Regions from separate parts of the Shewanella sp. HL-SH4 genome, predicted to be linked through region 2. Evidence: predicted binding sites of a transcription regulator. Region 2 holds the regulator's gene; the other holds the start of a gene.
The links. The regulator MetJ, encoded in region 2, represses methionine synthesis genes. The targets are predictions, from matches to a motif close to TAGACGTCTAGACGTCTA.
Positions count from the first base shown of each region.

Region 1: the regulator MetJ is predicted to act here: its motif matches at 2,623-2,640, upstream of serA (phosphoglycerate dehydrogenase).

Region 1 covers NZ_CP195037.1:1,560,204-1,567,282, reverse strand. Annotated here, with positions in the region: gene ygfZ (tRNA-modifying protein YgfZ) at 74-1,039, opposite strand; gene serA (phosphoglycerate dehydrogenase) at 1,183-2,412, opposite strand; gene ACRWQL_RS07755 (DUF2238 domain-containing protein) at 2,710-3,303, shown strand; gene ACRWQL_RS07750 (response regulator transcription factor) at 3,587-4,255, shown strand; gene ACRWQL_RS07745 (PaaI family thioesterase) at 4,438-4,875, shown strand; gene ACRWQL_RS07740 (YgjV family protein) at 4,985-5,233, shown strand; gene katB (catalase KatB) at 5,482-6,945, shown strand.
Region 2 covers NZ_CP195037.1:2,724,085-2,731,163, forward strand. Annotated here, with positions in the region: gene ACRWQL_RS12900 (aminotransferase class V-fold PLP-dependent enzyme) at 1-170, opposite strand, end outside; gene ACRWQL_RS12905 (NUDIX hydrolase) at 426-959, shown strand; gene ACRWQL_RS12910 (YhcH/YjgK/YiaL family protein) at 1,077-1,538, opposite strand; gene ACRWQL_RS12915 (alpha/beta hydrolase) at 1,630-2,685, shown strand; gene ACRWQL_RS12920 (LON peptidase substrate-binding domain-containing protein) at 2,853-3,431, shown strand; gene ACRWQL_RS12925 (pseudouridine synthase) at 3,475-4,416, shown strand; gene ACRWQL_RS12930 (sulfite exporter TauE/SafE family protein) at 4,441-5,172, opposite strand; gene metJ (met regulon transcriptional regulator MetJ) at 5,346-5,660, opposite strand; gene metB (cystathionine gamma-synthase) at 5,868-7,040, shown strand; gene ACRWQL_RS12945 (bifunctional aspartate kinase/homoserine dehydrogenase II) at 7,062-7,079, shown strand, end outside.

The sequences.
Region 1 (7,079 bases), 1.2 Mb from region 2:
AAAAATGGCTATCGATTTGATAGCCATTTCAGTTGTTATTGCTCAATTTGCAAATATCTCAGAGCAAACAACCTTAAGCTTCTAGCGAATAAGGTAACGACATAATCGTTAAAGCAGACTCTTCATCACCAGCAATACGCAAAATAGCATCTGCTTCAGTGTCATTGGCTAGCACAGCCGTTAGTAATACTTGATCGCCTTGCTGAACAAACTCAATAATAGCACCGCCGCGACGATAGCCGCCCTCAAGGGCGATTTCTAATGCTGTTTCTTCGGTTAACGTTTGGCTACTGGTACCAGATAAAATATACAGCGCGCGTTTGTTACCACCACGATACTTCATACGGGCGATGGTTTCTTGGCCCATGTAACAGCCTTTAGTAAAGCTGATGCCATTAATAGACTGCACGTTACACATTTGCGGTACGTATTGATTGGCATGTACGCCCGGAATATTGGGGTAACCTGCTTTGATTTCTAATGCTTGCCATGCCGCGGCGCTGTACAAGGTTTGGTTTGCATAAAGAGTTTGGGCTTTTTCTAGGCTTAACATGGCAATGAAACGCTGGCCATCTTTAAGCAGCAAACCACCATCAACCACAGTGACTTCACTGGCAGTTTCAGGGCTAACTTCGGCAAAATGTTGTTTAACAAAAGTGTTGGCATCGCTGCCTGCAATACCGATTAATTGCCAGTTAGCTGATGCATCAACTAACTCTGCTTTACTAAATACTGAATATTTTTTTAACTGGGGTAAATCAATCGCTAATGCGCTGGTGGGCATCAGCATAAATAAGCTGTCTTGTAATGCAAAAGCGCGGAAACTGGCTAACATTTTACCTTTGGCATCACAGTGCGCGCCCCAGCGCCATTGGTCTGCGGTAAGTGAGGTAATATCAGTTGTTACCTGGCCATGAATAAAACTGCGACCTTGCTCACCCGTTACTTCTATAAGACCTAAATGATTCAGGTTAGCTAGCATTATTGCAGGCGTGTCTTGGGTGGGGGCCCAATCTGGTTGACTTATTGAAAGGCTCATAGGATTTTCCTGTAATACAGCAACATAATGCCAGCAGTGTAGCCCAATCGGTGGGGACTCTAAAGGGGCAAGACAATAAAAAACGACTATCTAAATATTATAGATAGCCGTTTTATTTTTACTGTGATCTGACGCTATCGATATTAAAACAATACGCGGGTACGAATTGTTCCTTCAATCAGTTTCAGTTCACCTAAGGCTTCTTCAGCTTGATCAGAATCGACTTCCATTACCACGTAACCAATTTCAGCGGTAGTTTGCAGATACTGAGCTGCAATGTTGATACCTTTAGCCGAAAATGCTTGGTTAATTTTGATCAACACACCAGGACGGTTATGGTGAATATGCAGTAAACGTGAGGCACCAGCGTGTTGTGCTAGTGATACTTCAGGGAAGTTAACGGCAGATACCGTAGAACCATTATCTGAGTATTTAGCCAATTTACCCGCAACTTCAATACCAATGTTTTCTTGCGCTTCAGCGGTACTGCCACCAATATGTGGTGTCAGTATCACATTGTCCAGGCCACGAAGTGGGCTAACAAATTCATCATCATTTGATTTAGGCTCAACTGGGAATACATCGATAGCCGCGCCTGCAATGTGCTCAGACTTAACAGCCTCTGCAAGTGCATCGATATCAACCACTGTGCCGCGAGAAGCATTGATGAAGAAACTGCCCTTGCGCATTTGGCTAAATTCTTTCTCACCAAACATATCTTTAGTTTGTGGCGTTTCAGGAACATGTAGGCTTACAACATCAGCTGTGGCCAGTAATGTTTCTAGGCTGTGAATTTGTGAGGCATTACCAAGGGGTAATTTATCTTCAATATCAAAGAAAATAACTCGCATGCCTAAGGTTTCAGCCAAAATGCCGAGCTGAGTGCCAATATGGCCGTAACCAATGACACCTAGAGTTTTTCCTCTCACTTCAACGCTACCGTTGGCGCTTTTTAGCCAGCCGCCACGGTGACATTGAGCGTTACGTTGTGGAATGCCGCGCATTAGCATGATGATTTCACCAATGACTAATTCAGCCACACTGCGGGTATTAGAGAATGGCGCGTTGAAAACAGGCACACCGAGTTTTTCAGCTGCGGCAAGATCAACTTGGTTGGTTCCAATACAAAAACAGCCAATGGCAACCAGCTTCTCTGCATGGCTAAGTACTTCAGCAGTTAATTGAGTGCGCGAGCGTAAACCAACGAAATGGGCATCCTTGATGGACTCCAATAACTCACTTTCGCCTAGTGAGGCTTTGTGGTATTCAATGTTGGTATAGCCTGCTCTTTCTAGTACATCTACCGCACTTTGGTGGACGCCCTCCAACAGCAGGATTTTTATCTTATCCTTGTCAAGCGAATGTTTCGCCATGATATGGGTACCCTCTAATGTATAATTGCTGATTTAGTACCTAGTTAAATTAGTACTTATGCTTATAATATCAATTAGTTTATGCTTGATATCTGTTCCCAAGCGACGTCAAGTTACTAACCTTAGAAACGGCCAATAAGGTCAATTCTACTTTGGGAATAATTTGCGACTTCCAGCGCCTAGTCAAAGTAGCACTTTTTTGGCCAGTTGTGGAGGGCTAGATGGCTAAAGTTAATATTCTAATTCTAGAACAATATCGAATAAGAGGAATTTACATTGCTGAATAAAGTTATATGGATGGTAATTTATGTCGCGGTGCTACTTTGGTCCGTGAGTGATCCCAAAGATATGTTCACTTGGTGGTTAGAAGCGATACCCGCTTTAATCGCGTTACCACTGTTATTTTTTACTCGAAGCCGCTTCCCATTAACCCCTTTGGCCTATTGGCTGATTTTATTTCATTGCATAGTATTAATGGTTGGAGCGAGATTTACCTATGCTGAAGTACCGTTATTTGACTGGTTAGCGCAAGTGATGGGCAGTGAGCGAAACAACTATGACAAAGTCGGTCATTTTGCCCAAGGTTTTGTGCCTGTTATTGTCGCCAGAGAAATAATGTTGCGTAACGGAGTACTTCAGTTGGGAGCTTGGTGCCAGTTTTTGTCGGTATGTTTTGTATTAGCGTTCTCTGCATTCTATGAACTAATAGAATGGTGGGTTGCCGCCGCAACGGGTGAAAATGCCGAAGCCTTTTTAGGCACCCAAGGCTATGTATGGGATACCCAGTCTGACATGTTTTTAGCCTTGATTGGCGGTATTTGTGGATTAGTCTTATTAACTCGTCTGCATAATCGACAAATTCAAAATTTAAATGTCGCTATTAAGCCCTAGTTAAAAACCTTATGATTTATCAGTCAAAAATACGATTAATACTTTTGGCTGATAAAATTTATTATTGTTCTAGTTAATTTCTACTACCCTTGTTACTCAGTTTATCCATTTACCTTATTCTGGGCGTTTATGAGTAATTGTATCTGGCTTCAAGGTAAGATTTAGGTATAAAATCAAACACAGGATGATGTTCAAGTATTAAGCACTTTGGCTTATTGATGATGTGGTTAAACCTCATAGTTAGGAGCACTTGAACAAATTAAACTTTTCAGGGAGAAGAGTGATGAGTTCCAATACATATGAATTGGTTTTTTTACACCAATTATCGGCACCTTGTCATTTAGCTATTCTTGCTGAATCGATAGGCCTAAAGACACGCATCGTCAAGAGTGCTGCTGAATTAGAGTTCGAAAAAAAGTCTAATAGTTTTTACCTTGTGGCTCAAAAAGGCGCAGCCCTTGATAGCAAAGGTATTCCTCTATTAGTTTCGCGTATTGTTAATCATGTCCCCGTAGCCTTATATCAAGTAGAACGCGGCTCATTAGATCAAGAGACTGCATTATTGCTGGGGGTGCGTGGACTGCTATATTCAGATCAACGAATGGACTTAATGTTAACTGGTTTACGTAAGATGGTATCTGATGAGCTTTGGTACGACAGACCATTGATCAGTAAAATTTTTAGACGTTTAGTTCAAAAACTTGATAATAATAACGAAATCCCTGCAGATACGGTTGCCATGTTACAAATGCTGACTAATCGAGAAAGGACCATTATTCAGCTAGTGTCTAGTGGTGCTAGGAATAAAGAAATTGCCCATCGCTTATGCATTAGTGAGCACACTGTAAAAGCCCATATCTCTTCTGTTTTTCGTAAAACACAATCCCGAAACAGAGTTGAACTATTACGCTGGGCGCAAACTTATCAAACTCATTTTGAGTTGGTAAGCTAGAGTCTTTGTCTTCAGCTGATGCAGTTGATTTTCGTGGTAACAAAAGGGAGCATCATAGCTCCCTTTTTTGTATTTTTAGCGCGGCAAAATATACATTATAAAGATCAATTTGATAGTTAATTATTTATTCTGCCGTCATCTCACAGTACACTGGAAAAACAATTGTTAACTGGATGTATTCAATGAGTATTTGGTTTAGAGAAGTAACACTTGCAGATTGCGAGCGCTTAGATGCAGGGATGAATGGCAAAGGCACACTGATGCAAACCCTAGGGATTAAAATTACCGAAATTGGTGATGACTATCTTAAGGCCACTATGCCCGCCGACCCTAGTGTACACAACCCACTTGGTATAGTGCATGGTGGTGCAAACATCGCGCTTGCTGAAACCGTTGCCAGTTATGCAGCAAACTTTGTTGTTGATTTCACTAAGTTCTACTGTGTTGGCCAGGAAATTAACGCAAATCATTTAAAAGCCTCTCGCAATGGCACATTAACTGCCACAGCAAAGCCAGTTCATATAGGCAAACGCAGTTCAGTATGGGAAATTCTAATCCATAACAGTGCTAATGATTTATGTTGTATCTCACGGATGACAGCTGCGGTTGTTGAACGTTAGACCTCATCATATTGAGCTAAAATCTGTAGATATGTTGAGATGAATTTTAGCATTGAAGATCAACAGAGCCAGACTATACTCAATAAAACAGCGTGATAGGGGAATAAATATGGACACAGCAACAGTTTGGGAGTGGGTGGGTTATCTTGCTTCGGTAGTGGTGGCGATATCTTTAATGATGGCAAATATTAAAAAACTTCGCTGGTGGAACTTAGTCGGTGCGGCTTTGTTTGTTGCCTATGGACTGGCCATTGATGCTATTCCAGTCGCGTTAGTGAATTTTTTCATTGTGTTAATTGATGTTTATTATCTCGTTAAATTGTATCGCGAGCCTGTAGCTGAACCACCTTCAGAATAACCATGTTATTTTGTGAAAACGCCGAAGCATGCTTCGGCTTTTTATTGCACTTTTAATCGGTTCTTACTTTCTTACATACTCTCCTGATTATTATAATCGATTGTTATTATCGTTTTTAATCGTTTTTATTGTTTCTTTGGTTGCTCTATTATCGCTTTATACGATAACGACAGCCGAGGGAAACACAATGGCAACCGTTTACGACTTAATTGAACAGTGGTTACTTGAAAGTAATTAGGGGAATATAAATGAGCAATGTAAATTATTTAACCAGTCAAAATGGTGCACCAATAGCGGATGATCAAAACTCTCTTTCAGCAGGTGAAAGAGGGCCTCTTTTATTGCAAGATTGGCATTTGATTGAAAAGCTGGCGCACTTTAATCGCGAGCGTATTCCTGAGCGTATCGTACATGCTAAAGGTACAGGTGTTTATGGCGTTTTTACGCTGACTAAAGATTTAAGTGACTACACAATAGCGGATCATTTTAACGGTGTGGGTAAGCAAACTGAAACTTTTGTGCGCTTCTCTACCGTAGGTGGCGAAATGGGATCAGCAGATGCAGAACGTGATCCTCGCGGTTTTGGATTACGTTTTTATACCGCTCGCGGTAATCATGACATTGTGGGTAATAACACCCCGACATTCTTTTTACGTGATGGTATTAAGTTTCCAGATTTTATCCACACTCAAAAACGTCACCCACAAACTAACCTAAAAGATCCACAAGCCATGTGGGATTTTTGGGCGCAAAACCCAGAAGCCCTGCATCAAGTCACCATATTAATGTCTGATCGAGGCATTCCTGCAAATTACCGTCAAATGCACGGCTATGGGTCACACACATTTTCACTTTGGAATGCCAAAGGTGAGCGCTTTTGGGTTAAGTTTCACTTCAAGTCTCAACAAGGCGTAGTTAATTTAACCAATGAGCAAGCAGATAAGCTAAAGGGAATAGATCCTGATTCTTCACAACGTGACATGGTAGCCGCGCTCGCTGACAAAAACTTCCCTAAATGGGCGGTTAATGTGCAAATTATGCCAGAGGCAGAAGCCAATACTTATGCTATTAACCCGTTTGATTTAACCAAAGTATGGCCGCACTCTGATTATCCATTGATTGAAATAGGTGAACTTGAGCTGAACCGCATGCCAGAAAACTACTTTGCCGAAGTGGAACAAGTGGCGCTATCGCCAAGTAACTTAGTGCCTGGTGTCGGCGCATCGCCAGATAAGATGTTGCAAGCGCGCTTGTTTGCCTATGCCGATGCCCAACGTTATCGCATTGGGGCAAACTATAATCAGTTACCGGTTAACTGTCCGCATGCAGCTAAAGCCAACCATCATCAACGTGGTGGGGCAATGGCGGGAACTCAATGTCCATTTAATGGCAGCCAAACCGGTGGTGATGCGAGCGCTAACTATGGTCCGAATACCTCGACAACACCATTGCAGGAAGTGACTAATTTTGCTGAGCCACCACTGCGTTTAGACGGAGAAGCAGCGCGATATAGTCGTTACAACCAAGATGATTTTAGTCAGGCGGGTAATTTGTATCGCATGTTCTCAGCGGATGAAAAGCAGCGCTTAATTAACACCATTAGCGGATCGCTTATTCAAGCAAGCCTAGATGTGCAGCAAAAAATGGTCGCACATTTTAGCCAAGCAGATGATAATTATGGCCAGCGCATTGCAAAGGCATTAGGCTTATAGCAAACCCGTTAAGTTAGTGCTGATGGCATTTATATTGGTACATAAAAAGGACTGAAATTATTCAGTCCTTTTTAGCGTGTGCGGTTTGTTATTCATGCAACTAGGTTGTGCAAAGCTTGCACCCTTAGAAAATA
Region 2 (7,079 bases):
CGGGTCTGTTCCATTAAATCTTTGGCGCGAAGGCCGGTGATGTGGCTTGAACTTGGGTTACCAAACAGCAGCTCCATGGCCGACAGTGCAGCTTGGGCAGCTTTAGGTAGCACAGGGGTTGTTGCATTGGCATCTAGGTATATTTGGCTCAGGTCGTGGTTATTATTCATTTAGATCAACTCTGCTTGGTATTATTAGGTGAAACCGCATATTTCTTTTTGTTATATCTAATTTCGTTTTGTTATATTAGCAGTTTGGTGATCAGTTACAAGCCTAAACTTATGGTGATTTATCTTTGAAGATTCTATTAATCAGCTTTGTTGAATGCTTACCTTTTATTACCTTGTTTAAAGTATTTTTCGAGCGCTTTCTTGAACCAAAACACCTTGCAACGTATGATGCGTTTTTTGTCAGCAGGCCCTAAGATGCGTCATTTAACCACTCGTTATCATCCTGAAACGCCGGCAGCATTTATTGATAATAATTCGTCCACTATGCTGACACGTTTGGCTGCCCGTGCCATTGTGCTTCGTGGCAACCATATTTTGATGTTGTACACCCAGCGTTATCATGACTATTCACTGCCGGGCGGCGGGGTCGATGCGGGTGAGGACATAGTGCAAGGGTTAGTGCGTGAGCTGCGGGAAGAAACCGGTGCTAATGTCACTGGTGACATCATTCCATTTGGTTTGTATCAAGAATACCGTCCATGGCGACGTGACGGTTTTGAATCGGTCAAGATGCTGTCTTACTGCTATGTATGTCAAATTGAAGATGAATTGGGTGACACCCAGTTTGAAGCACACGAGATCAGTAATGGTATGACCCCGGTGTGGATTGATATTGATACCGCGATTTCCCATAATCTGGAAACTATTGCTAGCAGTGACAAGAAAGGCTTATCGATAGAAAGAGAAACCTTTTTACTGCAGTTGATTAAAGCAGAGTTATTGAACTAAGCCGTAGGCGGCTTTTAAACTTTCGGCGACTTTATGGTCAAAGTCGCGGTCAATAACATTCACTCAATGTCTGCTATTCCATTTTCCAGTGACACGATTGAAGTTCAAGATAGGCAGTTAAATACGTACCTTGATAACCACTTTACGGACTTTTTGCGGCGTAGCAAACGTGCCTGGCATGTGCATATCACCAGGAAAGAAAATAGCAAACATACCGGTTTTTAAGGCAATAAATGCCGCATCTTGTTTATTTGATTCGAAGTCAAACTCGGCATAATCATGTTTGTCATAATACGGCTTAGACGGTGTTTGATCCGCTAACGGTAAATAACCAAACTCTTCTGCACCACTGACCACATATTGGACATCAATATATTGCTGATGTACTTCAAATGGCTCAATTTCTCTTGGTTTGGTTTCATAATCATTGACGATAACAAACAGGTTTTTACCGTCTAGTTCATAGTTACCAACAGCTTTGGCGGTAAAATCTGTTTCAGCTAAGTGTGCTAATGCCAAGGCTAAACGTGGATGCAGTTTTGTATATAGATGGCGATTTGCTAAAGTGTCAACAATCATAAGAGTTCCAATGAATAATTCAGCAGTGAAAGTGTCATAGTATGGCAATAATATCACTGTTTTAACTCTTCAAGTATTAGAGGATCAACATTTGTCAGCATTACGGCTTATTGCAGGTGAAACCGCTTTTAAACAGATAGAAGCGCAAGGTTTACAGCAAGGTATGTTTACCCAGCTATTAGCCGCTTCAGGCGGTCCTAAGTGGATTGGTATTGCAGGGTTAGACAAGTATATTTTTGGTGAGTTTTTTAAGAACCGTCAAGATCCGTTATATATGCTGGGAGCGTCTTCCGGTGCATGGCGTTTAGCATGTTTAGGACAAGACAACCCTTTAGCAGCCTATGAGCGATTAGAACATTTTTATATCACTCAGCGTTATGACGATGTGCCCACCAGAGAGCAAGTCACTCAACAAGTGCAGGGTGTGGTTGATGGTATTTTAGGTGATAAAGCGGGGACGGATATTATTGCTAACCCGATATTTCGGGATCATATTATTGCCTGTCGAGCCCGTCATGTGAATAGCAGCCAGTCTAAGGTTGGCATTGCCATTGGTTTGGCCTTAGCTGCGGCCAGTAATAGCGTTAACCGTAAAAGTATTGCATGGCATTTTGAACGTATTTTACTGAGCCATAAAGATGCCGCATCTCCGTTTGGGCGCTTAAAAGACCTACCAACCAAGCAAATGGCACTGACTGAAAATAATATTCGCCAGGCACTGCTCGCCACCGGTTCAATTCCATTATTACTTGATCCAGTGCGCGACATTGATGGTCTGCCAAAAGGTAAGTATTACGATGGTGGCATTACCGATTATCATTTTGATTTACCCCTACCCAAAGAAAGTGGCTTAACCTTATATCCACATTTTTACCCGCATATGAGCCCAGGTTGGTTTGATAAGTCACTAATATGGCGTAAGGCCCGCAGTAATTATCACAATGCGCTTATTCTGGCGCCATCGGCTGAATTTATTGCCTCGCTACCCTATGGCAAAATTCCAGATCGTGAAGATTTTAAGCATCTTGATACCCAATCTCGGATTGATTATTGGCAAACAAGTATTAAACAGAGCCAAAAGTTAGCTGATGAGTTAGCAACTATTGTGGCCAATGGTACCGTAATGGATCATCTTGAGGCTTGGTAAATTACTGGTATTGTGGAACAAAGTAAGTTGCATTTTCAGTCGTACATTAGCATTAATTTATCTTAATTTACTGTTGGTTTTTTCATCGTTGACTACACTGATATGGAGCAGCATCTTATTGATGCTCGCTTTTTTGGTGCTTCACCTTGATGGTGTTGGAGGCGAAAATGCAAACACGTGAAATGGCTTTACTGATACAAGATGCGGTGTTGTTGCCAAATGGCCGGCTCGAGTTTAGGGTTGCTTTTCCTGCTGAATTGGCGCTGGTGGCATCAGTGCTTAAAGGTGAATACGGTTTAGCCATGGCAGCGCTAAAGGCTAAAAGTGAACTTCCCTGTTATCGCAGTATTACCGAGTGTGAAATTATCGACTTTCACCAACTAGAAGATAAGTCGCTAAGTATTGTGTTAGAGGGTAAGCAACGCTTAAAAGTATTATCGGCAGCTAAACAGCACAATGGCGTATGGATAGCACGGACTCTTCCTTGTCAGAATTGGCGCCATGAGCCGATAGTGGGTAAGTTTGAAATTATCAGCGCAGCGCTTGAACAGTTTTATGAAGTTAACCCTGATTTACTTGGTTTGTATTCACAAATTCATTTAGAAGATGCGACCTGGGTGAGTCAGCGTTGGTTAGAGGTTTTGCCCATGTATAGTCGTGATAAGTTACGTTTGGTGGATCAGCCCAATTGTCACAAAACCATGGACTTTGTCCTGCAATTACTAAAATCCCATGTTGATGTATAACCTGATAATATAAGGGTATCTATTCGGTACCCTGATAATTTTTATGTCGAAATCTACTCACGAGTCACTTTTACCTACTGGCGCTATTGCGGCGCAGCCATCCTATGTTGTCTTACCTCGCACGAGTGAATCCTCTACAGTTTATCCAACAGTATTGGCTTTTTTAATTGATAAGTTTCCACAAATATCACCCTCAGCGTGGGATCAACGGATTAAAGAGGGCAAAGTACATTGGCAAGATGGCCAATTAATTGATTGCCAAAGTGAATATGCCGCAACCAAACGGGTTTATTATTATCGTGAAGTTGCAGTTGAAAAAAAAGTGCCTTTTACCGAGCAAATTCTTTATCAAGATTCCCATAAAATCATTGTCTATAAACCGCATTTTTTACCGGTTACCCCTGGTGGTAATTATGTGAATGAATGCTTAGTACACCGTTTACGTATTCGTACTGGAATAGACACAATAGCCCCAGCTCATCGGCTTGATAAAGACACCGCTGGCGTGATGTTGATGACGGTAAATCCCGAGACTCGGCATGCTTATCATCAACTTTTTCTCGATGGTAAGATTAAAAAAACCTATCAAGCAGTGGCCGAGTTACCACAAGACTTCGCCTTAAATCAGATGATGTTGCCGCATCATTGGACCATTAAGAATCGGCTAGAACGTGGAACACCTAGTTTTACCATGCGGATTGTTGACGGACCCAGTAATAGTCATTCTGAGATTACATTGCTCAAAATTAACAATAACCTAGGACTTTTTGAACTGGAACCCGTTACCGGCAAAACCCATCAATTACGGGTGCATATGCAGAGTTTAGGCATGTCAATTTTGAATGACCGTTTTTATCCTACACTGCAGGCTAAAGACGATGATGATTTTGACAAACCATTACAGTTATTAGCGCAGCGTTTGCAGTTTGTTGACCCAATCACTAATGAAGTTAATGATTGGTGCAGTGAAGGACTCACTATGTGATTTAAGCTATTTTAACAAAGATTTTTAAAGGCTATTTAATGACTTTACCGTTAATAGTAGCGCACTTAACGAACACAATATTAAGGTGGCTTTGCGGGTTTTGTTTTTATCGACTTTGCCGACAATGCGCCCTGCTATAACATAGCCTGCGAATACCGATGGAAGCAGCATTAAAGAAAGCCAAATGTGCTTCACTTCAACTAAACCTACAATGGCTAAAATAGCCAGTGCAATCATTGAGCTAAAGATAAAAAAGGCTGATAGTGCCGCCCTAAATTGGCTGGCATCTTTTCCGGCCAGCAAAATAGCCATTGGCGGTCCACCAATGGCGGCAATGTTGCCAAAAATACCTGAGACAATACCCGCAATAAATAAGGTTATCCGATTCACAGGTGCGGACAATTTAAAAACACTCAATAAAACCGCTGTAAATACAATACCCGCAATAGCGAGTCCTAATATGGGTTGGGGGGCGAGTAATAGTAAGCTTGCGCCCAAAAAACCACCCGGAATTCTGCCAAGTAACGCATATTGCAATCCATTAAATTCTAAATGGCTACGCTCTCTGAATAAGGTCATTAGTGAAATTGCAAACCCCATCACAATCACTGGAACGGGCACTAACTGCGGGTCGATAATATACAGTAAGGGACTGGCGACTACGGCTAAACCGAAACCGATTAAGCTTTGGGTTAATGCGCCGCAAAAGATAATAACTGAGGCGAGTAATAACGTGGTGGGATCAATGAATGGCATGCAATGACTCTTAGTAACTAACGTTTTTCAACACAAGCATTTGTATATTGATTGATATCAATTGTTTGATCGTGTCTAAAAACAAAATTCCATCAAGATAACTACCCTGACTAAGCAGGATATTCATCTTGATGGAATGAATAGCAGGTGTAAAATGACTTAAAAGTGATTAATTACTCTAAGTCTTCCCATTCAATACCCATTTGGTCCATCAATGCTTTCGCTTCACGCGGAATGCTGTCAGGCTCATCTTTTGATAAGTCATGATCATCGGGCAATGGTTGACCCGTGTAAGCATGTAAAAAAGCTTCGCAAAGTAATTCACTATTTGTCGCGTGACGTAAATTATTTACCTGGCGACGAGTGCGCTCATCGGTCAGTACTTTCAATACTTTTAACGGAATTGAAACTGTGATTTTTTTTACTTGTTCATTCTTCTTGCCGTGTTCGGCATATGGGCTAATATAGTCGCCATTCCACTCAGTCATTAACTCACCCTTTACTTTAAATACGGTGCAGATTTTAAACCCTTAAAGTTTCTAGTCAAATTATTGCTGTGTTTTAGTGCACATTGCAAATAGATTTCTTTATGTTTAGACGTCTAAACGTCTATTTTTGTTGACCTGAGCTGCTCAGTTAGGTAAATTTAGCCATCTAGACATCTCTTTGTGTGTTCGTAATGTTAGGAATCAATCATGACCAAGTCTTGTAAACAACATAGCAATGCTACTGTCGCCGTCCGACAGGGGATTGAAAGTGACACACAACATGGTGCAGTTGTCCCGCCAATTTATTTATCGACCAATTATTCTTTTGATGGCCATAAAAATCCGCGTGAGTTTGATTACAGCCGTTCAGGCAATCCAACACGTTGTATTTTAGGCGAAGCCTTAGCCAAATTAGAGCAAGGGGCTACCGGAGTGATAACCTGTACTGGCATGGCTGCCATTACGCTAGTGACCCATTTATTAGGCCCAGACGATTTATTGGTTGTGCCACATGATTGCTATGGAGGTAGTTACCGTTTATTTACTAACCTGGCCAAGAAAGGTCAGTTTAAATTGGCCATCGTTGATCAAACCAACGCGGCAGCATTAGCAGAAGCCATTGCCAAAAAACCCAAAATGGTGTGGTTAGAAACCCCATCCAATCCATTACTGCGTGTGGTCGATATTGCCGCTATTGCCACTGCAGCAAAAGAAGTTGGCGCATTGGTTACCGTGGATAACACCTTTTTATCACCTATTTTGCAGCAGCCTTTAAATTTAGGGGCTGATATCGTTATCCATTCCACGACCAAATATATCAATGGTCACAGTGATGTGGTTGGCGGCGCTGTTGTAGCTAAAAATCCAGACATCGGCGAGTTACTGCATTGGTGGTCAAACACCTTAGGCTTAACGGGATCAGCGTTTGACAGTTACCTGACTCTGCGTGGTATTCGTACTTTAGCAGTGCGAATTCGCGAACATCAAGCCAATGCCAAACAGATAGTTGATGTGCTATGTCAAAGTCCTGTGGTGGCAAAAGTGTATTATCCAGGATTAACGGATCATCCTGGACATGAGATTGCGAAAAAACAGCAAAAAGGCTTTGGCGCTATGCTCAGTTTCGAGCTAAAAGGTGGTGAAGCAGAGGTTGTAGCATTTTTAGATGCGTTAACCTTGTTCAGTGTTGCTGAAAGTTTAGGCGGAGTGGAAAGTTTAGTCGCCGTTCCTGCGACTATGACCCATAGAGCAATGGATGCCCAAGCCCGTTTTGAGGCTGGCGTTAAAGATACATTATTGAGACTATCTGTTGGTATTGAAGATGGTGAAGATTTAGTGGCAGATATTAAAGCCGCATTAGCTGCAGTCGCAGCGCTGTAGTTGTCGTTTAAGGAGTAATACATGGCGCGTGGTCATTTA